Flocculibacter collagenilyticus: one gene and its partner. The protein of the gene in region 1 interacts with the protein of each later gene in a pairwise test. Links are inferred from orthologs where the notes say so. Each region holds a gene or a part of one and is shown on either strand. Other genes may lie near its edges.

Evidence for each region.
Region 2: the proteins of plsB (region 1) and ybgC interact in binary tests that used the Escherichia coli proteins (3 or more experiments, as listed by UniProt). The link is inferred for Flocculibacter collagenilyticus from one-to-one orthologs.

What each region holds. Positions count from the first base shown.
Region 1 is NZ_CP059888.1:137,524-149,078, reverse strand. Bases 1,681-4,730 are described here. They hold plsB (glycerol-3-phosphate 1-O-acyltransferase PlsB), read left to right. Parts: upstream 1,681-2,017; coding sequence 2,018-4,444; downstream 4,445-4,730. Other genes in these bases: tesB (acyl-CoA thioesterase II), read right to left, coding at 4,531-4,730; HUU81_RS00665 (DNA/RNA non-specific endonuclease), read left to right, coding at 1,681-1,834. Outside these bases: tRNA dihydrouridine(20/20a) synthase DusA, read right to left, coding at 1-155; HUU81_RS00670 (hypothetical protein), read left to right, coding at 511-840; more of HUU81_RS00665, read left to right, coding at 1,052-1,680; more of tesB, read right to left, coding at 4,731-5,391; HUU81_RS00650 (EVE domain-containing protein), read left to right, coding at 5,524-5,985; HUU81_RS00645 (hypothetical protein), read left to right, coding at 6,072-6,302; HUU81_RS00640 (hypothetical protein), read right to left, coding at 6,345-6,731; HUU81_RS00635 (potassium channel family protein), read right to left, coding at 6,746-7,816; HUU81_RS00630 (DUF885 domain-containing protein), read right to left, coding at 8,239-10,092; HUU81_RS00625 (GGDEF domain-containing protein), read left to right, coding at 10,444-11,460. UniProt on the Escherichia coli protein: Catalyzes the transfer of an acyl group from acyl-ACP to glycerol-3-phosphate (G3P) to form lysophosphatidic acid (LPA). This enzyme can utilize either acyl-CoA or acyl-ACP as the fatty acyl donor.
Region 2 is NZ_CP059888.1:2,359,379-2,377,016, reverse strand. Bases 1,826-4,595 are described here. They hold ybgC (tol-pal system-associated acyl-CoA thioesterase), read left to right. Parts: upstream 1,826-2,894; coding sequence 2,895-3,296; downstream 3,297-4,595. Other genes in these bases: tolA (cell envelope integrity protein TolA), read left to right, coding at 4,406-4,595; tolR (protein TolR), read left to right, coding at 3,978-4,400; tolQ (protein TolQ), read left to right, coding at 3,286-3,975; ruvB (Holliday junction branch migration DNA helicase RuvB), read left to right, coding at 1,826-2,252. Outside these bases: crossover junction endodeoxyribonuclease RuvC, read left to right, coding at 1-545; Holliday junction branch migration protein RuvA, read left to right, coding at 612-1,235; more of ruvB, read left to right, coding at 1,248-1,825; more of tolA, read left to right, coding at 4,596-5,314; Tol-Pal system beta propeller repeat protein TolB, read left to right, coding at 5,333-6,670; peptidoglycan-associated lipoprotein Pal, read left to right, coding at 6,718-7,269; tol-pal system protein YbgF, read left to right, coding at 7,341-8,036; quinolinate synthase NadA, read left to right, coding at 8,924-9,979; HUU81_RS10460 (AI-2E family transporter), read right to left, coding at 10,462-11,556; chromosome segregation protein SMC, read left to right, coding at 11,783-15,274; cell division protein ZipA, read left to right, coding at 15,461-16,558; NAD-dependent DNA ligase LigA, read left to right, coding at 16,652-17,638.

The DNA of each region.
Region 1 (11,555 bases):
GTATATAACACTGCATGGCTGGTTAACACACGGTGAAAGTACCGGCAATTTTTATCAGTCCAATCCAACATAGGCGCAATAGAAATCTTTCTATCAAGCGAATTACTTGTTTTTAAAGGCGTAGCGCCTTGTTTCACTGTATCTTTGGTATTCATTAAACGTCTCTCAATCGCCCTTTATGTTCTGATAAAGTCCCCATAGGTATCCCGTATATATCCCATAGAAAAGTAGGACAATGGCATCAATTTCATTTCAAAAAAGAAAGAAAAAGGACGGCTCGGTTATTTGCCATTGCGAAAGTGTGATTAAAAATTGGGAAAGATTATACATCGTGCATTAAAAACTTTCAGCAGTACTAAGATTGCTGATTGTTGTGTAAAAATTATAAGCCGTTTATACTTTAAAAACTTGAATTATATTTTAGTGTTAGTTATCTATTGATATCTTAACAATAATTTATACTTTTGATTTATGGCATGAAGAACGCATTAAGCTTGCGCTAAGGGAACAATGAGTAATAAAAACGCACCCGCTACACGTAGTCAATTTGTTAGTTTTGAAATTATTGCCAGTGCAATTTTCGTGATAACTATTGCGATGATCTCGTGGAACTGGACAAATCGCGTTGCTGTTGTTGATAAGAAATTTGAACAGTTTGATCGCCGTTTTGAAAAAATGGACGAAAAGCTGGATAAGCTTATCTTGTCAGTGAATACCATTCAAAGCACGATGGCGACAAAAGATGACTTATTAAAGCTATCAAGTAGAGTGACTGAAGCTGAGAAAGTGATTGCACGTCAAGACTTCAGATTAGAGCACGTTGAAAAGAAGGTGCTTTAATAAGCACCTTTAATACATCACTATTTGTTTTCCCCTTTATTAAATAATCTTCTCCCTTTTCAATCTTATTACTCGCTTTAGGCTAATCTTTTAGTTCAAGCTGAATTGAGCAATTTTAATACAACTGTCATCTAGCCTTCATCAATCTGCATAGTTAACGCTCTAATTTAGTTGGCTCATTTCTACCAACTAAAATAATAAAGAGCCAAAAATGAAACGATTACTACTTGCATGCCTTACCCTTACGGCATCTCTTCCTGCGTACGCTTTATCTTCTAGCCACTGCGGCAGTTATCAATGTCCTACGGGTGCTGCAAATAATAATGATGTGGTCAATCGCAGTATTTATGTACTGAGTAATAACCGCACCACAAAGTTTGCAGATTGGGTGGCATATAAAGTGACACCACAAACCATTGACGGCCCTAGCCGTTCGAGAAGCTGGAAAGCAGATCCACTTATCGCCAGTCAATACACATTAGAACCGGATGACTACCAAGATGCGCATGCTGTTATTCATACCGATCGTGGGCATCAAGTACCATTAGCTAGCTTTAGCAACACGAACGCTTGGGCAGACACTAATTATCTATCAAATATTACACCTCAAGCCTCTAACCTAAATCAGGGACCATGGGTTAAATTAGAAAATAAAGTCCGTGACTACGTTAGAACCGGAGCGAATGTTTACGTTGTTACGGGCCCGTTATACGAGTATGCCTATGCAACTTTGCCGATGGCAGATGAAACTCACCAAATACCCAGTGCTTATTTCAAAGCTGTGTTTACCATTAGCAATGCAGGCTGGGTAAATGCATCTGGGTTTATTATGGAGCAAAGCAGTAGTCGCTATGACAGTTATTGCGGAAAAGAGGTGACGATTAATGAAATTGAGCAACGCACAGGCTTAAATATTATGCCCACTTTACCGTCATATAAAGAATATGCCGTTGAAGATCGTATCGGCGGCCTTACTAACGAGCTAGGTTGTTAGCAAGTTTTGCTATTTAGCTTTTGAATTATCATCCGCAGCGGCATCACTCACTTTTCGGTCAAAACGTACAATGGGTATGCATTGAATTGTTACAAACTGCCGCTGCTTCATATGAGCTGTTAATTGGCAGCTGTTATTACAAATGATATTATCGTCGGCTGAATTTAACTGTGACGATATCTTATGTCTGTAATTACTACCTTCTTAAATAGTGTATTAAAGTACCCTGTTAGATGGCTTATTCGCTCTAAAATCATTCCAGCGGACCCAACACAAGAGTTGGACTTGGATGCTGGCTTACCGATATTTTATATTTTGCAAACGCAATCAAGCAGCGATGTCATTGCACTTGAAAAAGCGTGTCAGAAAATAGGATTACCAAACCCCGTCAAGCCCGCAGAGCTAAATGGTAGTGTATTGCAACGTACTTTGTATTTGGCTCGTCCGCAGCCTGTGTTCGGTGATAACAGAAAGCCCACGGATGCGCTTCAACAAGGCGAAGCATTAATCCAAGCGCTACGAAAAAACCCTAGCCAAGACGCATTATTAGTGCCTGTCACTATTGTGTGGGGCCGAGCACCTGGTAAAGAACAAGCCAGCGTTCAACAAATTATTGATGATGTTGAAGCACCAAGCTGGTTCCGCAAAATGTTTACCGTGCTATTTTCAGGCAGAGATAATCTTATTCGTTTTAGTAAACCGGTTTCGCTTCGTACATTAGTTGATCAACACGGGCATAACGAGCGCACCGCTCACAAATTGCTACGCGTAGCGCGTTTTCATTTTTATCGCCAAAAACTGGCGGTCACAGGCCCACGGTTAACGCGCCGTGCAGAATTATTTAATAGTTTACTGGCTGCGCCTTCACTTAAAAAAGCCATTGAAGACGAAGCCAAAAATAAGAAAATCACCATTGCTCAAGCACGCCAAAATGCGGTGAAGTTATTAGATGAAGTAGCCGCAGATTACCGTGATTCTTATATTAGAATTGGCGATCGTTTTTTAACATGGCTATGGAACAAGCTATATCGCGGTATTATCGTTAATAATGCCGAAAAAGTAACCGAGCTAGCACAAAGTGGCCACGAAATTGTGTATGTGCCATGCCATCGCAGCCACATGGATTATATGCTTTTAACGTATGTAATCTATCAACAAGGATTAGTAGCACCGCACATTGCAGCGGGTATCAATCTAAACTTCTGGCCAGCAGGGCCTATTTTCAGAAAATCGGGCGCCTTTTTCATTCGTCGCAGCTTCCGGGGCAATAAGCTGTACTCTGCAGTCTTTAGAGAGTATCTCAGTCAGCTTTTTTCAAAAGGTTATTCAGTAAAATATTACACTGAAGGTGGACGAAGCCGTACTGGTCTTCTGCTACAACCTAAAACAGGAATGCTCGCAATGACCTTGCAATCAATGCTACGCGGCATCGAGCGACCGATCACGCTAGTGCCAGTATACCTAGGTTACGAGCATGTAATGGAAGTGAGCACTTACTTAAAAGAGCTAAAAGGCAAAACCAAGAAGAACGAATCAGTATTTGGTGTATTCAAGGCAATTAAAAATTTACGCAACTACGGGCATGGTTATGTCAACTTTGGTGAACCGATTTCTGTTAATCAGTTTTTAAATGAACAAGCCCCTGATTGGAAACAAGACATTGACCCACTAGAGCCACAAAAGCCTAGCTGGCTAACGCCAAGCATTAACGTGCTTGCTAATCAAATAATGACACGCATTAACAATGCGGCAGCGCTGAATAGTGTTAACTTAGCTGCCCTCATTTTACTATGTGCAGATAAGCATGCGCTTACTCGCAAAGAATTGACCGCACAATTACAGCTATACATTCAAATGCAGAAACAAGTACCATATTCATCACAAATTTCGGTGCCTGAAGAATCAGCCAGCGAACTAATTGATCATCTAATTGAAATGCAAAAAGTGCAACAAACCAGCGATCAATTAGGCGACATCATAAGTTTGGATGAAAAAGAACAAATCCTGATGAATTATTATCGCAATAACATCATTCATCTATTCGCCATTCCGGGCTTACTCGCCAGTATTGTCGTTGCTCATCAACAAATCGATGAAGATAAGGCTGTTAAGCTGGTTTTAAGCTTATTCCCATTGTTCAAAAAAGACTGGTTCTTAAATGATCAGTGTCCTGAAGAATACACTAAGAATATGCTTAACTTTTTAGTAGAAAGCGGCTTATGCACACGCGAGAATACATTAATTAAAGCAGCGGCTAGGCAATCTAACCAATTCTTTAATTTGCAATTGCTTGCTAACAGTGTGGAATTGATTTTACAGCGCTACGCCATTGTCTTTACAACCATTACTGAGCAGCAACCTTTATCTCGCTCAGCGTTGGAAAGCCAAAGTCATACCTTAGCGAAACGACTGTCGTCGTTGCATGGGATTAACTCACCTGAGTTTTACGATAAAAAGGTGCTGTCTACGTTAACGAGCGCACTAAAAGAACAAGCGTTAATTACCGTAAACGAGCAAGGTGATTTAGTGCCGACTACAGAGTTAATTAATATTAAAAATGATGTAGTTAGCTTATTAAGAAACGAAGTGATCCAATCACTACAACACTAACGGTTAACTATCAGTACTGGGTGTAAGCGGCAATGATATAGCAATCATGCAGCTTACACTTTATACCCATTTACAGGCTAAAAGTATTAACCTCTATTACGCATTATGCCTTCTTGTACTGTTGAGGCCACTAGCTCCCCTTTACGATTAAAGAACTGCCCTCGTACTAACCCTCTTGCGCCACTTGCACTCGGGCTATCAACCGCATAAAGCAACCAATCATCCAGTCGAAAATTACGATGAAACCACATAGAGTGATCAATGGTCGCTACTTGCATGGTTGGCTTCAAAAATGATTCACCATGAGGCTGTAATGCAGTGGGTAAAAAATTAAAATCCGAGGCATAAGCAAGCAGATATTTATGAATGCGCGGATCATCTGGCATCTCTCCGTTTGCTCTTACCCACACATAGCGCACTGGTTCGGTAACTTCTGGTTTAAACGGGTTATTAAATCCAACTGGACGCATTTCAATTGCTTTTTCACAAGTGAACTTGCTACGGATCTGCTCTGGGATCAAATCTTGATGCTCAATGTAGAAATCTAATTCCGCTTGCAATTTTTCAGGTCCCGGTACACTTGGCATCGGCGCTTGATGCTCAAACCCTTCTTCTTCGCTTTGATATGATGCTGTTAAGTAAAAAATAGGCTTACCATATTGAATAGCACTGACTCGGCGGGTACTAAAGCTTCTGCCATCACGAATATTTTCTACGTCATACACTATGGGTTTTTGCGCATCACCTGGTCTTAAAAAATATGAGTGAAATGAATGCACTTTACGATCTTCTGATACGGTATCTTTTGCTGCAGAAAGTGCTTGCCCCATAACTTGTCCACCGAAAACGGCTTTAAAGCCGAGATCTTGGCTTTGCCCCCGATATATACCCTGCTCGATGGTTTCTAACTGCATTAACGATAATAAATTCTCTAAAACTTGACTCATGCTTTAAAATTAATCCTGAATATTTATAAACTGTAAAGCCATGTTTGCACTTAAACGGCTTGCGCATGTTTCAATTGTAGCTTATTGCAATGAATAAACGCCATGTGATTCAACAAATTTTGAGGATTTACAATGCCCTATTGGCTGATGAAAACCGAACCAGACACCTTCAGTATTGACGATCTGGCAAATATGCCTGATCAGACCACTATTTGGGATGGTGTACGCAACTATCAAGCACGTAACTATATCAGGGACAAAATTAAAATTGACGATAACATATTGATTTATCACTCAAGTTGTCGAAATATAGGTATTGTTGGTTGGGCAACTGTGGTACGCGACGCATATCCAGATCCCACTCAATTTGATCCTTCTTCACGCTATTATGATCCAAAAGCAACTGAAGAAAATCCACGATGGTTTTCGGTGGACGTAAAATTTAATAACAAGTTTAATCAGCTCGTATCGCTAGCCACACTTAAAGATATTGACGGGTTAAAGGCACTGCCTTTAGTTAAGAAAGGTTCAAGACTATCGGTGATGCCCGTCAGTAATAGCGAATGGAAAATAATAAACGCGTTAGCTAATTAACTGCATAGTAACTGGATAAGTGAGCAAATTTAGTCTAAGCATTTATTAACGCAAATAATAAATTGATACTATCGGAATGCATCATTATGGAAAAGGAAAGGCGGTCTGGTAAAGCGTCCAGCTCTGAATATTGGAGTCGGTTAACGTTAGCACAAAAGTTTGCAATGAATGAGTTAAATCATTATGGCTATCAACTGGTATTCGTTCGGCAAGAAGGTGGCAACTTGCTAGCAATTGCCATGCAGGATGATCGGGCTGCGGTTATCTCGTTCGATGGCGATATTGACTTAAACCCAGCCATTGAAATAAGGAAATAATTATTGATTACAGGGATTGACTAGCTGCACTTGTGCGTAAGTCTACGTCGGTTTTTTATCGTCTGGTTGGGCTGTGTCTGCTTGACCACCTTCAACTGTAGCAATTGCGTCTTCAACTGACACTTCGCCAGCGTGCTCATCTGCAATATCAGCCACGCCAATAACACCTTCTTTTGCTTGATTTTGCTTCTCTATTTTTGCTTTTAATTTTGCATGTTTAGATTTTGCTTTGTTTATGGCCGATTTTTTACGCTCGCGTACACTGGGCACCACAAGATAGTACAGCAATAGCACCGCCCACGAAAAAAAGATGGCGCAAATTAACCATACATTTTTTTCGTTTTTTGCCGTACGTTTTGACCCTGCAATCAACCCTACAGGGATCAAATAAATACATACCAGAAATAAGTTAAATATCGGATCTGACATGTCGCTTATTCACATTAGGCATCAGTCTTAATTTGCTGCCAATCTACCTCATTGGGCAGCACCCGTGTTTCAGCTAAGTAATGCAAAATTTGCCCTTCTTTAACCACAATGTCGTTTGCTGGATTTAAATCCATACCATCACCAATTCGGTTATCTGCTAAAGCAATAATAGTTGCTGCATGGACATCTTTGAAATAATGAAACAAACTTTTAAACTGGGTATGGCCATTAACCGCAGCTGGTATCGCCAGACTAAACTGAGTATCACCGTACAATGTTGAAAGCATCTCTTCTTGTACACGACTAGCACCTGGATCTTGCATAGTACGCACTAACATCTCAGCCGTTTTAGACGTCGTACATTCGATATTACTGCAATGGTCACGTAGCATTTCCATTTTAGTTTCATCTTCAAAATACGCACTAATATGGCACTCTGCTGATACTAAACCAGAAATTCGCAAACCCGTTGTAAATGTTTGATTATCGTCTTCACCGTCAATAATTACTCGCGCAGCATGACTGATTGCGACCCTTGTTAACTCGTTTTTATCCGTCATCGATGTGAGTTTGGCAAAATCAACCTGCTCGTAGTCAGAAAATGGGTGCAGCATATCTTCTGTGACACATAATAAAATAGAACGCTGGACTCGCTTGCTATCACCTAATATATGGTCGATCATTTTCTTTGTTCTAACCGGATGCCAGCCAAAAATGATAATGTGATCTGTAAAATGTTGAAAATCTTTTTCGCCTGTCATATTTCGCCTCATAACTTTACTAACTGTTTGGCCTAATTTACCCAGCACTGCACCAAAAAGTGCTAATCCAAATGGAATCTGCAATACCGACACTACCCACTTACCCATTTCTGACTGTGGACTAAAGTCGCCATAACCAACTGTACTTGTTGTAACAATATAGTAATAGGGGTAGTTCACTAGCGATGTTAACTCGCTTTCACCTAGATAATGAAGTAACGCCCAAGTGGCGCCTGCATGAAGCAATAGCATAATTGATATTGCCATCCAACTTACGCGATCTATATGTTGCTTAATAACTTTTAAAACGTGTCTTAATATCATAAATTCTATTGTTTCGCGGGTATTGTATTGGTTAGGCTACGTATTTTTTGATGTTAACAATGTATCCATCGAAAAAACAGTACCTAGATAAAATGAAGCTTTTTTTAAAATATCTAACTATTTTTTAAAAAATATCTAATTTATTGTGCTGGTCGGATTGCAATTTATTCATAACCGTTTATGCTGAATTACGGCTTGTAAAAGCTGTAAAGGCAAACTTAGCGAAAGCTGAGGACGCAAAGTTTCTGGTCTAAGGGTTATACCTACGATTGCGGAACCGCCAGCTATTAGTGGGGGCTTGTTGTTGGATGTCCCGTTGGTCGTATCCTTGTTTCCAGTTTCATGTTTCTTTGCTTTCGCTTGCCCTTTTCTAATGTGAGAATCGGGCTTGCTGAATGCAAGCCAAATCACTTTCCTTGCAATTATCTCTTTAATTTTTCGTGCTGTTGGTTTAATTCAGTCGCTATGTACTGCTCTACCTGTTTTTCTAATGCCGACAAAGGAATTGACCCTTCGCTCAAAATCACATCATGAAATTCTCGCACATCAAATGCATTTCCTAATTTTTCTTCCGCCAAAGCTCGTAGTCGCTTAATGGTTAGTTCGCCTAATTTGTAAGACAGTGCTTGGGCGGGCCATGAAATATATCGATCAATTTCCGTTCTTACGTTATGAGCCGATAACGCCGTATTACTTTGTAAGTAATCAATGGCTTGCTGGCGTGACCAATGTTGACTATGCATCCCTGTGTCAACCACTAAGCGGCAAGCCCGCCACATTTCATAGGTAAGACGGCCAAATTGGCTGTACGGATCCTGATAAAAGCCGGCTTCCACGCCTAACCATTCAGCATATAGCCCCCAGCCTTCACCAAAAGCGGAAATATAACTATGCTGGCGGTAAGGTGGCACATTGTGCATCTCCATATTTAGCGCGATTTGCAAGTGATGCCCCGGCACGGCTTCATGAAAAGTTAATGCCTCTAATACATAAAGTGGACGACGCTCTAGAGCATAAGTATTAACCCAATAATAACCGGGCTGCGTTTCAGATTGCGGCTGAACATAGCGCCCAGTCGTATATTTGGGGGCAATTTCATCAGGTACAGGAGCAATACCATAAGGCGTGCGCGGTAGTTTTTTAAACAGGCTCGGGAGCTTTGCATCCATTTTTTTAGCGATGTACGATGCTTGTTTTAATAACTCATCTGCTGATTGCGCATAAAATTGAGAATCGCTGCGTAAAAAAGCGATAAAGTCCGCAAAATCCCCTTCAAATTCTACCAGTTCAATGATTTTTTCCATTTCTGCACGAATACGTTTTACTTCTTTTAAACCAAGTTGATGGATTTCGTAAGCAGTCATAGACAATGTGGTGTAATAAGCAACCCGGTTTTGATAAAAAGCATGGCCATTTGGCAATTGCGTTGCAGCTATGTGCTTACGGCTAGCAGGCAAGTATTGCGTTGTAAAAAACTGGTAGTACTGTTCAAAGGCTGGGTTAATCTGATTTGTAATAACCTCAACGGCTTGCTGCTTAAGCGACTCGGCTTGTTTGGCATCTATCGCGAGTTTATCCATATCATTAAAAGGCGCAAAAAATATGCTTTTTTCAGGTGTATTTGAAATGTACGCTTTGATGCTATCTTCAAAGCCTTGCAATACCGCTGCAGGTTGCGTGATACCCTCGGCAATACCTTGTTTCATCCACATAATATTTTGCGAAAAATAGGAGGCTATTTGCTGTAATCGCGCGAGGTAATCTTGATAATCTTGTAACGATTGAAAGCGCACCATACGAGGCAAAAATGCTAGTTCACTATGAAAGCCACCTTCAGCTGTTAATGGCATATAATGCGCCTTAAATTTATGCTCATCGACCGCATTTTTAATCTGTCGATAAATAATAGCGTGGTTGAGTTGATTGTCTTTACTTAACTTTGTGACATCCAATTTAGCTAATTGCGCTAAAAACTGTTGTTCACGCGCAGCCTTTTCCTCAAGCATCGTTTTAGACAAATCAGGCAACAAGTGGTTATACCGTGTATCACCTGTTGACGTGGCAAACATTGGCTGTGTTTGCAGTTGGTATTGCCAAATGGTTTCAGCTAACTGCATAAATTGTATATCCCATTTGTTTTCTTTTGTAAGTTGCGCCTGCTCTGCTAATCGAGTTTCAGCTGAGTTAGGAGGCGGAGGCGTAGCATAGGTCGTCACGGTAACTAAATAAATAATTAACGACGCGCTGATGTTGCGTAGGAGAGTATTGTTTAACATGGATACCGACTCTTTTGGCTGATTGAGTTGATTAAAATTTTTATTAACGAAAATAGTATCAAATCGCTCAGCTATTAGATAACACTGTTTAATACTTCTTCTGTATTCTCTATTACGCCCTGAACAAATAAAAAATCGTTAATAATTAATAGGCTAGAATATTTAATTTTTTGATAAAAAATCGTAGGCCTACTTTTCTATTAAATCACCGCAAGCCCTATCGATGAATAATCGACCAAACGATGTATTAACAACTATAAAATTTAAATTTTACACTAGATGTTTAGTGGTAAATTGCGCAGAATGTCGGCGCTGATAATTAACCCTGAACGCTCCCATGAGGTTGCTTCGATGAAATACCACGATAGTATGGACAAAGCCAATGACATTCTGGCAAAAGTGACGCAATTTTTAACTAAACTTGCGCTACCTGCCACGCCTGTCAATTATGCTGTTGCTTACGAACATATATCAGGAAGAAATACCCCGCTATCCCAAGCGATAAGACAACGCGAAAAAAGCACTCTGACATTAGATAGTTTCTTTTTTGAAGAGCTATACAATGAGTGGATAGCAAAGCCGCACCCTGCTACCGAAAATGTACTGGAAGGGTTCGGCGAAATGCTCACCGATATTGGCAATAGCACTCAGAAAGCGAATCAGTCGGTTAATCAATATATTGAGCAATTAGATCAGGGATTATTGGCACTTGACGAGCTAGGAAATGAAACCACGAAAGAAGTCATTGCCCAACTCATTAATGCCACGTACGAAATCAAATCGTCACAACAACAATTGCAAGATCAAATTTTAGAAGTGTCAGCACAAGCAGTAGGCTTAAAGCAAGATGTTGATGATATGAAAAGTGAGCGCCTGCTCGACAACCTAACCGGCATGCATAACCGCAAGTCAATGCATGAAAGCGTCGACATCTGGTTGACTGAAAAGCCCGAGCGTCAAATTGCAGCTATCGCAATTGATATTGATCACTTTGATCATTTTAATGAAAATTACGGCTTTATGATTGGCGATGTTGTCTTAACGAAAGTCGCTAAAAAAATACAAACCTACATCAGAGAAAGTGGTTTACCCGTGCGTACGGGAGGCGAAGAGTTCTTATTATTATTACCCGATGTCGAATTAGATATTGCCAAAGAAATTGCCGAACAAATTCGCAAAGGCATCGAAAAAATTCGGTTTGTTAGCTCTCGCTCTAAACGTACTTTGCCAAAAGTTACTATTTCTGCAGGCGTTTCAAGCTATCGCACCCATGAAGATTGGGAACAATTTATTGGCAGAGCCAACAACGGGGTTGAAAAAGCGAAGCAAACAGGACGCAATAAAGTCGTCACGGTTAAAAATCACTAACGTTGTTCAACTCCTCTTCCTCACCTAGATTATTTAGTTAGCCACGGTGCGTGGCTAATGGAACTAACCTACGGTTATTTACGTAATAATATAAC
Region 2 (17,638 bases), 2.2 Mb from region 1 along the record:
CACACGTTTCAATTGAGGAAATTCTTATTGTCATTTTAGGTATTGATCCCGGCTCTCGCATTACAGGCTATGGCGTAATAAAGCAGGTGGGACATCGTTTTGAATATTTAGGCAGTGGCTGTATTCGTTTAACGGATGGTGAGCTGGCTGATCGATTAAACATCATCTTCAATGGCGTCAGTGAAATTATTTCTCAGTTTAAACCTCAAACATTTGCCATTGAGCAAGTATTTCTTGCCCACAATCCCGACTCTGCGTTAAAACTGGGGCAAGCCAGAGGGGCTGCGATAGTGGCCGCAACACAGCGCAACCTTCCTGTTTCAGAATATTCTGCACGACAAATAAAACAGTCTGTTGTTGGTACAGGCGCGGCAGATAAATCACAGGTTCAACACATGGTACAAGCTATTTTAAAATTACCTGCTAAACCGCAAGCTGACGCGGCTGATGCGTTAGCAGTTGCAATGTGCCATGGTAATACACAACAAAGTTTGCTTACAATGGCGGGCAAAGCAAAGAAAACGGTACGTGGGCGGTTGCGTTAAAAATTGCAACAGAGATTACCGTTTTTTCAGACTTATTCAAAAATAAAAATTAAGAGTACAGTGTAAATGATCGGAAGAATTCGAGGAATAGTGATAGAAAAGCAGGCGCCTGAAGTATTAATAGAGGCTGCAGGTGTTGGGTATGAAATACAAATGCCAATGACTAACTTCTATCAACTTCCAGACGTTGATCAAGAAGCTGTTATTTACACACACTTTGTGGTTAGAGAAGACGCTCAGCTTTTGTACGGGTTTATTAATAAAACGGAACGACATTTGTTTCGTTTACTCATAAAAGCCAACGGGGTAGGGCCAAAGTTAGGATTGGCAATTCTTTCCGGAATGTCGGCTGAACAATTCGTACAATGTGTTCAACATGACGACTCAACAGCGCTTGTGAAATTGCCAGGTATAGGCAAAAAAACAGCGGAACGACTCATTATTGAAATGCGCGACCGTATTAAAGATTGGGGCGTTGATATATCTGCAGATACCAGTAATAAGATATCTGGCACAATGCAAATAGAATCAACGTTCGTTATTAAAGACGATCCTTCAGACGATGCAATGAGTGCACTGGTATCACTTGGTTACACACAAAGCCAAGCGCAAAAGGCTGTTAAAGCTGTTTACAAAGAAAGCATGAATAGTGAAGAAACAATCAAGCTTGCGTTAAAAAGCATGCTTTAAGGTAAATAATTTATGATAGATGCTGACCGATTATTACAACCTTCTGCTGACTTTGAAGATGAGTCAATTGATCGCGCCATACGCCCTAAATCGTTAGCCGACTATAAAGGTCAAGATCATGTAAAAGAGCAAATGGCGATTTTTATTGAAGCGGCGCGCAAACGGAGTGAACCGCTTGATCATTTGCTTATATTTGGTCCACCAGGACTGGGGAAAACCACATTAGCAAATATTGTTGCGAATGAAATGGGTGTCAATATTAAAACGACGTCAGGCCCAGTATTGGAAAAAGCAGGCGACTTGGCCGCGTTACTCACAAACTTAGAACCCAATGATGTACTGTTTATAGATGAAATTCACCGCTTAAGCCCTGTTGTTGAAGAAGTGCTATACCCAGCTATGGAAGACTATCAACTAGATATTATGATTGGTGAAGGGCCAGCAGCGCGTTCTATTAAATTAGATTTGCCGCCATTTACGCTTATTGGTGCAACAACCAGAGCAGGTGCGTTAACGTCACCGCTACGCGACCGATTTGGTATCGTTCAACGCTTAGAGTTTTATAACAACCTAGATTTAGCGGATATTGTAGAGCGCTCTGCGCATTATTTAAATTTGGCATTGAATAAAGAAGGCGCATTTGAGATTGCTAAACGTTCTCGCGGCACACCTAGGATAGCGAATCGCTTGCTTCGTAGAGTAAGGGATTATGCAGAAGTTAAAGCGAATGGCAACGTTGATAAAGAAATAGCAGACAAAGCATTGGCTATGGTTGATGTAGATGAAGAGGGTTTCGACTACATGGACAAAAAGCTTTTGTTGGCCATTATTGAAAAATTTACAGGTGGTCCCGTAGGGTTAGAAAACCTTGCGGCTGCAATAGGGGAAGAAAAAGATACTATTGAAGATGTCATTGAACCGTTTTTAATTCAGCAAGGGTTTATTCAAAGAACGCCGCGCGGGAGAGTTGCCACGCAACGCGCATTTCAACACTTAGGCTTTAGCCACGACGAATAACATATTTCTGTATTAATAACAGTCAAACACTCATGCTTAGTAGGTGTGGGGGTTTTGTGCCTAAACGAGTTGCAATAAATTTTAGATAAAAAAAAACCCGTCAAATTGACGGGTTCAACAACAAGTTGAAGGAAGGAAGTTAAATCCAGGGAACTAAAGAAACTGTGGGATTAAGACAATTTCTTGGGTATTCTGCTATATCAGTTAAATCATCACTAAATAACTAAGTTTGCGCTAGCTCTGAATACGGACGCTATAATAGTGATAAACATGGTTACCTTCAAACAAGAAAAATTAGATATTCACATTAGTTTTAATAATGGTAAATATGTATTCCGTTCCTATAAGTGAGTTTTAATTGAAGATTAAATATAAATAACTCTTTATTTTTCATTTGTTTGCTATTTTTTATAAAATGCAAACACATTAGTTTAATCATTAGATCGGATTGTTAATGTGGTGCTTTATGCATGTTTATCTGCATATTTAGTTACAAGTTTTATTTTTCAATACCAAAAAATATTTATTAGACTCTATTTTATTCTTTAATTGTAAGTTAAATATGACTGAGGCATTGAAATATAAGGTTTGCGAACCTATCATTATAGAAAATAACAAGAACACTATTAAATTGGGTGGTTAATGCGCTTTAGTATCCCTATTCGTATTTATTATGAAGATACAGATGCAGGTGGCATTGTTTATTACGCTAATTATTTAAAGTTTTATGAACGTGCCAGAACAGAGTGGTTAAGGGATTTAGGCATTGAACAGGATGGCTTATTGGCGCAGAATATAGGCTTTGTTGTTAAACATGTTGAAGTAGATAACAAACTGCCTGCTAAGTTTAATGATGAAATCATCGTTTCTTGTGAAACAGAAAGTGTTAAGTCAGTATCTATAGTGTTTAAGCAACAAATTCATAATCAAGATGGACTTCTTATTAATAGTGCAAAGTTTAAAGTTGCTTGCGTCGATTTATATAAAATGAAACCCCTTGCTATTCCAAAGCAGATATTAGAGGTGTTAAAAAGTGTCAGCTGAATTATCGTTTTTAGATTTATTTATGCAAGCAAGTCTGCTTGTAAAACTTGTTATGTTAAGCTTATTGGGTGTTTCCGTTGCATCATGGGCAATGATTTTTCAGCGTAGTAAAGCGCTAAAAGAAGCTGAAGAAAACGCCAGAAAATTTGAAGATAAATTTTGGTCAGGCATCGATATTGCGAAGCTTTATAATGAAGTTTCGGCACGCACTAATTCTAATGATGGATTAGAGCACTTATTCAAATCTGGCTTTAAAGAGTTTGCGAGAAGCCGCAAAACCCAACTTAGTTTGGCCACACTTGATGGCACCCACCGTGCAATGCGAGTTGCCTTATCGAGAGAGATAGAAAAACTTGAAACACATTTACCTTTTTTGGCAACTGTAGGTTCTATTAGTCCGTATGTTGGGTTATTTGGTACGGTTTGGGGTATTATGAACTCCTTTATTGCTTTAGGCTCGGTACAACAGGCCACGCTTGCGATGGTCGCGCCAGGCATTGCAGAAGCGCTTATTGCAACTGCTATGGGGTTATTTGCAGCTATTCCAGCTGTTATTGCATATAACCGCTTCTCTCATAAAGTTGAAATTATAGAAGCTAGCTATGGCAACTTTATGGAAGAGTTCTCAAATATATTACACCGCCAAGTTACGCTTAAATCTGGTAACGAAGGCGTATAGTCATGTATCAACGTAAAAGGCGTAGGCCAGTATCAGAGATCAATGTCGTACCGTATATTGATGTAATGCTGGTATTACTGATAATTTTTATGGTGACCGCTCCACTCATAACTCAAGGAGTAAAAGTTGATCTGCCACAGGCAACCGCCGAACCACTTTCAGAAGATTCTAAACCGCCACTAATAGCATCTGTGAATGCGCAGGGTGAATACTTCTTATCAGTTGGGGATAATAAAGATCAAGTGTTACAACCAAGTGAGTTGGCGGTTTTGGTGAGAGCCAACCTTGAAGTTGAACCTGAAACTCCTGTTATTGTAAAAGGTGATAGAGCGGTACCATACGACAAAGTAGTTCAACTTATGGTGTTGCTGCAAAACGCTGGTGTTCCGTCAGTTGGTTTAATGACAGACTCTACAGAAGAATAATGTTAGTGAAAAATACGACTTACACTTTACCCTCAATTAAATCAATTGCTTTACATATTGCAATTGGTGTTCTACTTCTTGTAAGTGTTGACTTTTCAACACATGAAAAACCCAAACAAGCTAAGCAAGCGCCTGTAATAGAGGCGGTGACGATTGATCAAGCCGCACTTGAGTCTCAAATTAAAAAAGTTAAAGCACAAAAAGACGCTGCGCGAAGAAAAGAAGAACAACGGGTTAAGGATTTAGAAGAACGCGCTAAACGCGCACAACAACAGCGACAGCAACAAGAAAAGTCAATTTCTGATCTTGAAAAAGTAAAACAGAAAAAACAAGCTGAACGTAAACGCGCAGAAGAAGCAGCTGAAAAAGCGAAAAAGAAACAGCAACAAGAAAAAGCAAAAGCCGATAAGCTTGAAAAGCAAAGAAAGCAGAAAGAGTTAGAAAAACAGCGTGCCGAAAAAGAAGCTAAAGCAGCGGCTGAGAAGTTGCGTTTAGAAAAAGAAAGGGCACGTAAAGCGAAAGTTGAACGAGAGCGTAAAGAACGTGAAGCAAAAGAGCGCGCAGCGCAAGAAAAGTTAATGGCGGAGCAGCTAGCTAAAGAGCAGGCGGAACGACGTGCTGCAAGACGTAGCCAAGTAATGTCAGAGTTAGCTAAGTATCGAGCGTTAATCACGCAGCGTATACAGCAAAATCTAATCATTGATGAGTCAATGAAAGGAAAGCAGTGTCGTTTAAATATCAAACTTGCGTTTAATGGATTGGTTACACAAGTAAAAATATTAAGTGGTGATCGTATCACTTGTGATGCAGCACAACGCGCAATTTATAAAGCAGAAACTTTGCCTGTATCTAAAGATGCTGATATATATAACGAGCTAAAAGATATTAACTTAACGTTTGAACCTGAATTTTAATAATTGGTATAGGTACTTATGAAACAACTTTTTTTATTCTGTGCATTAATACTGTCTAATGTGGCAAATGCCACGTTAGAAATAGTAATTACAGAAGGCATTGATACGGCAAGACCCATCGCAATTGTGCCATTTAAATATGAAGGGAAAGGAAATGCGCCGCAGCGTATAACTGACGTAATAGCGGCTGATTTAAGAAGAAGTGGCAAGTTTAACCCTGTCTCTGAAATCAGTATGCCGCAATTCCCAGCTACAGACAGTGAAGTTGACTACTCTATGTGGGCATCTGAAGGTGTAGAGGCAATCGTAGTTGGTACTATTAAAGAATATTCATTAGATCGCTATTTAGTATCTTACGAAGTTATTGATGTGATCAGAGGCCAAATTACCGGTGGTCAGGCGCAAATGTTAAGTGGTGGTGAACTTATTCAAAGTGAAGACCATGTACTTGATAGTCGTCAAACGGTGATCTCTAGCCAGCAATTTAGACAATATGGTCATCGCATTAGTGATGTTGTATATGAAAAGCTGACGGGTGAGCGTGGCGCATTCTTAACGCGTATAGCGTACGTTATTGTACGAGATAACGATTCCTATCCTTATCAACTGGTTGTTGCAGACTATGACGGTGAAAACGAACAAGTTTTATTGCGTTCTAAAGAGCCGTTAATGTCACCTTCATGGTCGCCTGACGGCACTAAACTGGCTTATGTCACGTTCGAAAAGCGACAAGCACAAGTTATTATGCAAGACATTTATTCAGGCTCTCGTGAAGTTATTACGTCATATCCGGGAATAAATGGGGCGCCTAACTGGTCTCCTGATGGGAAGAAAATGGCGCTTGTTTTATCGAAAGACGGGAATCCAGAAATTTACGTTAAAGATCTGATTAATGGCAAATTAAGACGAATTACACGTCATCGCTCTATTGATACAGAGCCAAGTTGGTCTCCAGACGGCAAAAGATTGGTTTTTAGTTCCGAGCGGGGTGGTAAACCTCAGTTATATAGCGTAAATTTAAGTAATGGTAAAATAAAACGTTTAACTTTTGACGGAGATATGAACCTAGGTGGTGCAATTACACCTGATGGAAATCAGCTCGTTATGGTTAATCGTACGCGTGGTAATTACCACATTGCTAAAAAAGAATTTAATTCTAATGTGTTTCAAGTACTGACGAAAACACGCTTAGATGAATCACCAAGCATCGCGCCTAATGGTTCAATGATTATTTACAGTACATTACATCATGGCAAACAGGTTTTAGCATTGGTATCGATGGATGGTCGTTTTAAGGCAAGGTTGCCAGCTGCTAACGGGCAAGTTAAGTCGCCTGCATGGTCGCCATTTTTATAATAAATTCATTCATAATTTTGAGTTAAGAAAAATAAGGAAACCGAAGAATGCACCTAAACAAGATCTTTAAAGGGCTATTGGTCGCACTTCCCGTTCTTGCAATTACTGCATGTGGTTCTACAAGCTCTACGTCTGCTGGCGAAGGAGCAAGTACGAGTACTTCATCACAGCAAACTTCAACTGTTGAAAATGAGCAAAATACAACAGAAGTTGCTGTAATAGAACGTACAGCAACACCTGAAGAAGAAATGCGTAAAAAGTTTGAACAACTTCGCAGAGAGCACATTGTTTACTTTGACTTTGATAAAGCAACGGTAAGTGGCGAATTTGCTGAGTTACTTCAAGCACACGCTGACTTCTTGGTAAAGAACGACAGTGTTAAGGTGTTAATCGAAGGTCATGCAGACGAGCGTGGTACGCCAGAATACAACATTGCTTTAGGTGAGCGTCGTGCTAAAGCGGTTTCTCAGTACTTACAAAACTTAGGCGTAATGAATAGCCAAATCTCGATTGTTAGTTATGGCGAAGAGAAGCCTTTAGATAAGAGCCGTAGCGAAGCTGCATTTGCAAAAAATCGCCGTGCTGTATTAGTTTACTAATAGAATAAATATTACATATGAATAAAGTAGTATTAATTGTTGCCACTTTAATATGCGGGAGCTCCACTGTTGTGGCTGCTCCCGCTCCTGTTTCTGATGCAACGGGATCTAGCCTTGAAAAAAGACTAGAAACCATTGAGCGTATATTAACTGCTAGAAATAAAGCACAAATCCAACTTCAACAGCAAATTGACTTGATTCAAGATGAGGTTAATGAAGTTCGTGGTGTTACAGAGTTACATACGCACAAATTAGAGCAGCTATTAGAAAGGCAACGTGAACTTTATCAAGAAATTGATAAACGCGTATCTGCGGCTTATAGCCAACCGACCGTTAACTATCCTTCGCAACAAACACCTACTGTTGATAGTTCAGGCTACTCGGGGTCGATGAGCGAAAATGAAGCTTACGACCGAGCAGTGAATTTAGTTCTTAAAGATCGTAACTACGATCAAGCTATTCCTGAGTTTAAACAGTTCTTAAAAGCTTTCCCAAGTTCGGCTTATAGTCCAAATGCACATTATTGGTTAGGACAGCTTTTATTTAACAAGAATGAGTTAGCGGAAGCGAAAACACAGTTCGAACGTGTTGTTAGCGGCTACCCAGATTCTAATAAACGAAGTGATGCATTACTTAAGTTGGGTGCAGTAGCACAAAAGCTAGGAAAAAAAGCTGAAGCCAAAGCATATTTTGAAAGAGTTATCGCAGAATATCCTGAATCTACAGTTGCGGGTTTGGCTCAATCTCGCTTGAAAACATTACGATAAGTACGATTAATATACGACTTTAAGTGCTTTAGGTCGTTTATTGAACATGTAACGCTTAAATTAGTAATTAATCGCAACTTTAGGTTGCACTAAATTCTTAAATAAGTATTATATGCGCCCGCGGTGGGTCATTAGCTCAGCTGGTAGAGCAGTGGACTTTTAATCCATTGGTCGAAGGTTCAAATCCTTCATGACCCACCACCGCTATTTTTTATATTGGGTCATTAGCTCAGCTGGTAGAGCAGTGGACTTTTAATCCATTGGTCGAAGGTTCAAATCCTTCATGACCCACCACTTATTTTTAGGTGGGCAATATAAAAAGTAGAAACAACATTTGGGTCATTAGCTCAGCTGGTAGAGCAGTGGACTTTTAATCCATTGGTCGAAGGTTCAAATCCTTCATGACCCACCAATTTTTTGGTCAAATGTTGTAACGTAAATCTGTATTAAGTGGGTCATTAGCTCAGCTGGTAGAGCAGTGGACTTTTAATCCATTGGTCGAAGGTTCAAATCCTTCATGACCCACCACTTAATACAACCCTATTGGGGGTCATTAGCTCAGCTGGTAGAGCAGTGGACTTTTAATCCATTGGTCGAAGGTTCAAATCCTTCATGACCCACCATTTTATACAATCCCTTTGCGGGTCATTAGCTCAGCTGGTAGAGCAGTGGACTTTTAATCCATTGGTCGAAGGTTCAAATCCTTCATGACCCACCATTGTATTTGATAATCTCCCTCCCTTATATAACTTAGCTTTCAGCTAATTATGCGCTATAGCAAATTGCTATAAACCAATCTTCATATTTTATGGTCAAAGCATACAACTGGCGTATTAAATGGCGTATAATCCGCACCCTATTTTTTAAATTGAATGATAGTGAGATAAATGAGTCAGCTTCAAACAGTTTCAACAGACTTCGTTTTTCCTAAAAAACCAATGCCTTTGTCTGTAGAAGAAAAGGTAGCGTATAAGTCACGTATTAAAAAGTTATTGATTGAGCGTGATGCGGTATTAGTTGCCCATTATTATACGGATCCAGAAATTCAAGCACTTGCTGAAGAAACAGGTGGTTGTGTTGCCGACTCATTAGAAATGGCACGTTTTGGCAATAACCATAAGGCGAAAACATTAATTGTTGCTGGTGTAAAATTTATGGGGGAAACCGCAAAAATTTTAACACCCGAAAAAACAGTGCTTATGCCAGATTTAGAAGCTACATGCTCATTGGATTTAGGCTGCCCTGCGGACGAGTTCTCAGATTTTTGTGATCAACACCCTGATCATACCGTTGTTGTATACGCTAACACGTCAGCTGCGGTAAAAGCACGAGCTGACTGGGTTGTCACGTCGAGTGTGGCACTAGAAATTGTTGAACACTTAGACTCTGAAGATAAGAAAATTATCTGGGGACCAGATCGCCACCTAGGTGCTTATATTTCAAAACAAACGGGTGCTGAAATGCTAATGTGGCAAGGCGCTTGTATTGTGCATGATGAGTTTAAAGCAAAAGCACTCGTAGAATTAAAGCAACAACATCCTGATGCAGCTGTGTTAGTACACCCAGAGTCACCTGCTTCAGTGGTAGATCTTGCAGATGCGGTTGGCTCAACCAGTCAGCTGATCAAAGCCAGTGAAACAATGCCTAACAGTAAGTTTATTGTTGCAACTGATAAAGGCATTTTTTATAAGATGCAGCAAAAGCAACCAAATAAGACGTTTATTGAAGCCCCAACAGGCGGTAATGGTGCAACGTGTAGAAGTTGTGCGCATTGTCCTTGGATGGCTATGAACGGCTTACAAGCAATTGAAAAGTCATTACTTGATGCTGAAGGTCATGAAATTTTTGTAGATGCGGATTTAAGAGAAAAAGCACTCATTCCGTTACACAGAATGCTTAACTTTGCAGCAGAGAACAAGGTAACCGTAAAAGGTAACGCATAATATTACTACCTGTTCTTTTTAGCGCTTTTATATGAAAGTGAGTGAAAAGGCATGTTAAGGAGTAAATATTAAGCAACTAAGCTGGGTTACGCATAAAAAACTTGAAACCCAATAATTAATTACCTACTATACCTGCCGCTGTTAATGTTAATAGCGGCTCAGTTAGCGACACAGCTAATTGAATAATGCGGAGAGATGGCTGAGTGGCTGAAGGCGCACGCCTGGAAAGTGTGTTTAGGTTAATCCCTAACGAGGGTTCGAATCCCTCTCTCTCCGCCATTTTTATACTTATTTCACATCTTTATACTCATTCAGTAGCTCGCTCAGTAGCTCAATTCAAAAAACAGTAATTCAATTCAAATATAGTCGCCCATTAATCTCATTATCAATTCAAGCTTATTAATTTTCAAAGCATGCTCAGACGCAGAAAATTGGAGCTAAAGCATAAATCCTTAGCTCCAACATAGTGTACTACCTGTGTTTTAAGATATCGCTTCTTGTTTAGCGTCTTTAGTAGTGTCAACTTCTTGCGCTTCTGCTGAGTTACTTTCATGTTTTTCTTCAGAATCTAACAGCGTTGCTAGCCAATTTCCTTCATCACTGGCTTCAAGTGCAATTTTTACTATCATCGTTAGCGGCACACTTAACAGCATACCTACAGTGCCAAGTAACCAGCCCCAAAAGATTAATGATAAAAAGACGACAAGTGTAGAGAGGCCAACACCACGTCCCATATATCGAGGCTCAATCACGTTACCCATTAACGTATTAATTAAGATATAACCCAAACCAATAAAGCCTGCTTGTGCAGGACCCAATACAACCAGTGCAGTTAATACAGCTGGCACTGCCGCAAAGATAGAGCCAATATTAGGTATGTAGTTCATTAGGAAGGCGACCACCCCCCATAATAAAAAGTAATCCACGCCGAATGCCCACAGCATAATAGTGACAATGACGCCAGTAATTAGGCTGATGACGGTTTTAATTGCTAAGTAACGGTTGACTGAATGTAGGAAACGATCGATGTGTTGAAGCTTCATGGTTGGGTCGTCTAACGCAACATGAATTTTTTTAGGAATTGAGCTTGCTTCAAACAGCATAAAAATAACGGTTAGGATAATTAAAAAAAGATTAGCCATAACTCCGCCCAAACCGCTTAGCATTTTAGCGACCATAGACATGGCAATGCTTGGATCAAATAGCGACAATAACTGCTCTTTATTAATAAAAATATTAAACTCTGCCAGTTTGTTAACTATCCATGTTAATTCTTCACTTAACTTGGTTTTATAAGTCGGCATTTGCAGAGAAAAGTCATTAAATGATTGCCCAACCAAGCCTGCAATGGATAAACCGATAGTGAGTGCTAACAAGATTACAGTAAAAACGGCTAAGGATTTTGGAAGTTTAAGCCGCATTAGCCAAGACACTAATGGATTACAAATAATGGCAATAAAGACAGATAATAAAAACGGAACGATGATAGCGCTGGCTGCTTTAATCCCAGCAAGTATAATAATGAGGCAGGCACAAATAAGTAATGCCCTTAATACAGGTGATTGTTCTCTAAACATTTTCATTCCATTTTTGTTACTGCGAAGTTAGGCATTATAAATACTATAAGAACACTTTGTATAGCCATTACTTTTGGCGCTGAATTCATAGCCAGATGACAACGAATATGCGGCCACTATTCATAATGATATGGCATCAATGTTGATATCTGTTACAGTACAACATTATGGCAGTAAAGCTTTTAAGAGTGATTTAAGCTGGTAATTGGTAGGATAAATGGGGTAAATGCGTCTAAAGCAGATAAAACTTGCTGGTTTTAAGTCTTTTGTTGATCCAACAGCTATTCCTTTTCCAGATCAAATGACTGCAATTGTCGGTCCAAATGGCTGTGGAAAGTCCAATATCATTGATGCAGTACGTTGGGTATTGGGTGAAAGCTCGGCAAAAAATTTACGTGGCGATGCTATGACAGATGTTATTTTTAATGGGTCTACGCAGCGTAAGCCAGTATCACAAGCCAGTGTAGAATTGTTGTTTACTAACACCTTAGGAAAACTGGAAGGTAGTTTAGCAAATCGTAATGAAATTGCGATTAAACGACAGGTCACCAGTGAGTCAAAATCCACCTACTTTTTAAATGGCACTAAATGTAGACGGCGAGACATTACCGATATCTTCTTAGGCACAGGATTAGGGCCGCGCAGCTACGCGATAATCGAGCAAGGAATGATTTCTCGCTTGATAGAGTCTAAGCCACAAGATTTACGTGTATTTATTGAAGAAGCTGCGGGTATTTCTAAATATAAAGAACGACGCAGAGAAACCGAAAATAGAATACGACATACTCGTGATAACCTCGAACGCCTTGAAGATGTTAGAGAAGAGCTCTCTACTCAGCTAGATAAGCTTAAACGCCAAGCTGCTTCAGCAAAGCGCTACAAAGAATTAAAAGCGACAGAGCGTAAATATAAGTCTGAACTACTCGCACTAAAGTGGCAGCGTTACAACCAACAAGTGATGTTGCTTGAGCAACAATTAAAAGAAAGTGATGCAAGTATAGAGAAATGTATTGCCGACCAACGCGCTAGTGAAAAAACAGTCTTATCAATTAAAGCGCAGATTGAAGAAGTTAAAACCAAGCATGGTGAAGTGCAGCAATACTATTATCAAGTTGGTGCAGACTTAACACGTATTGAACAAAGTATTGAACATACAAAACATAAGAAGCGTTCACTTAATCAAGAAGCAATTCAGCTTAAAGAGTCGTTAGTGCAACTAACCGACTTCCAGCTTACTGAGCAAGCGCGCCATGAGGAGCTTGAAGCCCTGCTCAGTACTGCTGAGCCAGAGTTGGCCTTACATGAAGCCAGATTAGCGCAACTTCGTGAACAGTTGGAACAAACTCAAGCGCATTACGATCACAATCAACATCAATGGGAGCATGTGCTTCATAATACCTCGAAGCTCAAGCAGCAATTAACTCAGCATAACTCTGCTATCCAAACTAAACGAAATCAAATTAACCAAGTAAAAGAGCGTTTAGCAGAGCTACTTGCAGAGCAAGCCAGTTTGGATGTTGAGGCTGACTCATTAGTCATCGCGCAAAAGCTAGAAGCGCAAGAAAAAGTACATGATGATATTGAAGCATATACTCGTCTGAAAGCAGAGTTAGCGCAGCAATATACGGAATTACAAGAACAGCAGCAATTATGCGATAAAGAGCAACGCCAGCAGGAAAAGGGATTGTTAGATATTCAAGCTGAATTAAAGTTGCTTGAAGCATTTCAGCAGCAGTTTATTGAAAACTCGAATAATGAGTTATCTAATTGGTTAAACAAACAAAACCTTTCTACATCTTATTTGCTTGAGCAGATAACAGTTAAAGATGGGTGGCAAACCGCCGTTGAAGTTGCGCTAATGGGGGGCGCAACACAACAACAAGTCATTTTCGTAGATTCAAGTGAGCTGTTACTTAACGAAATGCCTGACGACTCTTATTTATTGGTGTGGCAGAACAACGCACAAGCTAATCTAAATAATAAAAGCTTAGCCTCAGTTATTGTTGACGGTTGCTACCCTAATTTCTTTAATTACATACAAATTGTTGATCAATCGGCAAGTGAGCGAGCGACTTTGCTCTCACCGGAATTTTCTAGTTGGATCACACCAGAAGGGATAATGGGAGGTGATAACTGGGTTAAGTCGGTAACCAAAGATAACCAATTAGGCTTTTTTAAACGCCAGGAAACAATAAACCAATTAAAAGAGTCGATTAAAACAAAGCAAACGTCACTAGAAAAAATTGATCAACAACTTAGCACGTTCAGCCAGCAAAATTGCATTTTGGCAGATAAGTTAGAAGATAGTACTAACAAGTTGCAGCAGGCACAGACGAGTTATGCGGGTTTAACGACAGAAGTAAACATGCTAAAGCAGCACTCGTTAAAATTAACAAATACCCATGAAAAATTAGGCCGCACAATACAAGAAAAGAATGCTGAATTAGATACACTCGCGCATAGCCTTCCAGAGCTAGAAGAGCAGAACGATGGCTTAAAGCAACAGCTATTAACAGCAGAGCAAGGGCATGAAGATATTGTGTTGAATAAAGAAAAATATTCGCAGCAACTTCAGTTGATAAATGCTCAACTACACACAGAACAAGCTGCTGTTACTCAATTAAAACTTTCAATGCAAGACTATCGCTCGCAGCTAAGTGCAAACGAGTTAGCAATTAATCGAACTAAAACGCAATTAGCGAGTCTTAACGAAAGATATACACTGATTAATGAACAACTTAACGAAAGTGAGCCGCCAATTGATGCCCTATTGGCAGAGCAGCAAGAAACGCTTTCAAAGCATTTACAAGCGGAAGAAGACGTAAAGTCTTATGCGATTAAAAGTGAGTCATTAGCACATGAAGTGTCGCATTTAGAAAAAGCGCAACATAATACATTAACGCAAGTTCAAGCTATGCGAGATAAGCAAGAAGAAACAAAGTTAAAGCGTGAAGGCGAATTAGTGCGGGCGAGTAACATACTTGAGCAAATAGATGAAATGCAACTACGTGTGAAAGACATTACTGATGCAATGGACGCCTCTGCCAATGAAGAGATATGGCAACAAAAGCTAGACAAAACCTTTGCGTCAATTAGTCGTTTAGGTGCAATAAATTTAGCGGCAATAGAAGAGTACGACGTACAAGCTGAAAGAAAAGCATATTTAGACGCACAAAATGACGACTTAACCTCTGCGTTGGAAATATTAGAAAGCGCAATAAGAAAGATAGATAAAGAGTCTCGCAGTAAATTTAAAGCTACGTTCGACGAAATTAATGACGGATTACAAGCGCTATTCCCAAAAGTATTTGGTGGCGGGGCAGCTTATTTAGCATTAACGGATAATGACTTGTTAGAGACTGGGGTGACAATTATGGCTAGGCCACCCGGCAAGAAAAACTCTACCATTCATTTACTATCGGGCGGTGAAAAAGCATTAACAGCGTTGTCTTTAGTTTTTTCAATTTTTAAATTAAATCCTGCGCCATTTTGTATGCTGGATGAAGTTGATGCACCGTTAGATGATGCGAATGTTGGGCGCTTTTGTAAATTGGTTAAAGAAATGTCAGATACAGTGCAATTTATATACATTAGCCATAATAAAGTGGCGATGGAAATGGCATCACACTTAACTGGTGTTACAATGCACGAGCCTGGCGTGTCTCGAATGGTAGCGGTAGATGTTGATGAAGCCGTAAAAATGGCAGATGCATCTTGAATTTCATAATTTGGTCGTTAATATTGAGCGGTTTACATGCTCTATGTTATACAGCGTGTATGAGCTGAAAAGATAACCGTTTTAGAATACTTAAAAGGCAAAAGGTCTTTTAATGAAGGTCTTCAGACCCCACATATAACAAGAATAAGTAAGTGCAAGAAGGCACTTAGAAAAAAGGTATTAAACATGAATATGGCTGAAGAATTAAGACTAGTACTTATTATTATTGGTGCTTTAGCAATTGGCGGACTCTTAGTTCATGGACTATGGACGGTAAGAAAGAACAATAAAGCCTCAAAATTAGATAATTCAACAATAAATGCTTATGAATCGGGTGACGAAAAGCAGAGCAATGATGCAAACGCTGAAGGGTTTGACCAATACGGTGTAGGCAAAGTTAAAGTGGTGAGTAAGGCGACTAGAGCGCCTGAAATGCCGGCAAGCGAAACACCAACAATCCATACAGGTGAGCACTCTCGTCAAGAGCCTAACTTTAATCACCAAGCCGTTGAGCCTAACATAGCTAATTCAGCAAGTTTTGAATTAAATGTAGAGCCGCGCGAGCAGTTTATTGAACCAAGCTTAAGTGTTGAGCAAGTTGATGCGCCGGTTTCTGAAAACGAGCCTTATTACTCTTCGCAGCACATGCATCAAGACACGTCACAAGATGCTTCTCATAATACAGCTCATACTATAATAACTAACAATAATGCCGATGCGTTTGAAGATAGCAAGGTAGAGACAGCCCCTGCGTTCACTGAGCAAGCTATTACTGAGCCAGTTAGCACGCAAGAGCAGTCTTTCTCGCATGATGAGAGTAGCCCAAACAGCAATGAAGAAGTTGAAGAAGAGCTCCAAGCGGAAGAAGTGTTAATCATTCATGTGGTAACACAAGACAAGATGATGCCAGGTGCTTCATTATTGCCCACGTTACTGACATTAGGTTTTAAATACTCAGATATGGGCTTATTCCATCGCCATCAAGATAATAGCGGTAACGGTCCAGTACTATTTAGCCTAGCAAATATGTACAACCCAGGTACATTTGACATAGATACGATGGAACAAGTAAGCACCCAAGGTGTAAGTTTGTTTATGACATTGCCTTGTGCGGGCGATGCCCTGCAAAATTTTAATATGATGCATAACGCGGCTAAAAAGTTAGCTGAAGATTATAACGCACAAATGTTAGATAACAGTAGAAGTGTACTTACCGTGCAAACTGTTAGACATTATGTGGAAAAGATTAGAGAGTTTGAACGCAAAAAACTCATTGCAGGTTAACCTCTTAAGCCAAGAGTCTCTCTAAACACTGATAAAATATTTAATTTGATAAACCTCTTTCGCATAAAGAGGTTTATTTTTGGAACTGGAATTATGCAAAACGACCCTCAAGCCCAAGCAGCCGCAACAATTACGTCACTCAAAAAACAGTTAAACGAGCATAACTATAATTATTATGTGTTAGATCAGCCAACGATTCCAGACGCTGAATATGATCGCTTATTCCATCAGTTGAAAGCCCTTGAGGCAGAGTATCCTTCACTTAAAACGGATGACTCACCCACACAAAAAGTTGGTGGGGCGGCGTTACGCAAATTTAGCCAAGTCACGCATGAAGTGCCTATGCTTTCACTAGATAACGCCTTTTCAGACGAAGAATTAAATGCGTTTAATAAACGTATTAAAGATAGATTAAAGCAATCTGAAACGTTGGACTTTTGTTGCGAGCCAAAACTTGATGGGTTGGCAGTTTCGCTATTATATAAAAACGGGCAATTAGTGCGTGGCGCAACAAGAGGTGATGGTGCCACTGGTGAAAACATCACTGAAAACGTTAAAACAATTAAGAATGTACCATTGAGTTTACGTGGTGAAGACTTCCCTGAAACGATAGAAATACGTGGTGAAGTTTTTATGCCATTGGATGGTTTTCATCGTTTTAACCAGTTGGCAGCAGAAAATAATGAAAAACAGTTTGTTAACCCAAGAAATGCCGCAGCAGGTAGCTTACGCCAGTTAGACTCTAAAATAACAGCCAGTAGGCCGTTAATGATGTACGCCTATTCTGTAGGGCTGGTCGAGAACGAAAAAAAACCACTGCCGGATACGCATTTCCAACGACTAATGCAATTAAAAGAATGGGGCATGCCAGTTTGCCCTGAAATTAAAGCCGTATCGGGCGTTGCAGAAATTATTGAGTACTACCAATCAATCATGCAGCGCCGCTCAACGTTAGGTTATGAAATTGACGGTGTGGTCAATAAGGTCAACCGCATTGATTTACAAAGTAAACTTGGCTTTGTAGCAAGAGCCCCGCGTTGGGCAATCGCCTATAAGTTTCCCGCACAAGAAGAGTTAACA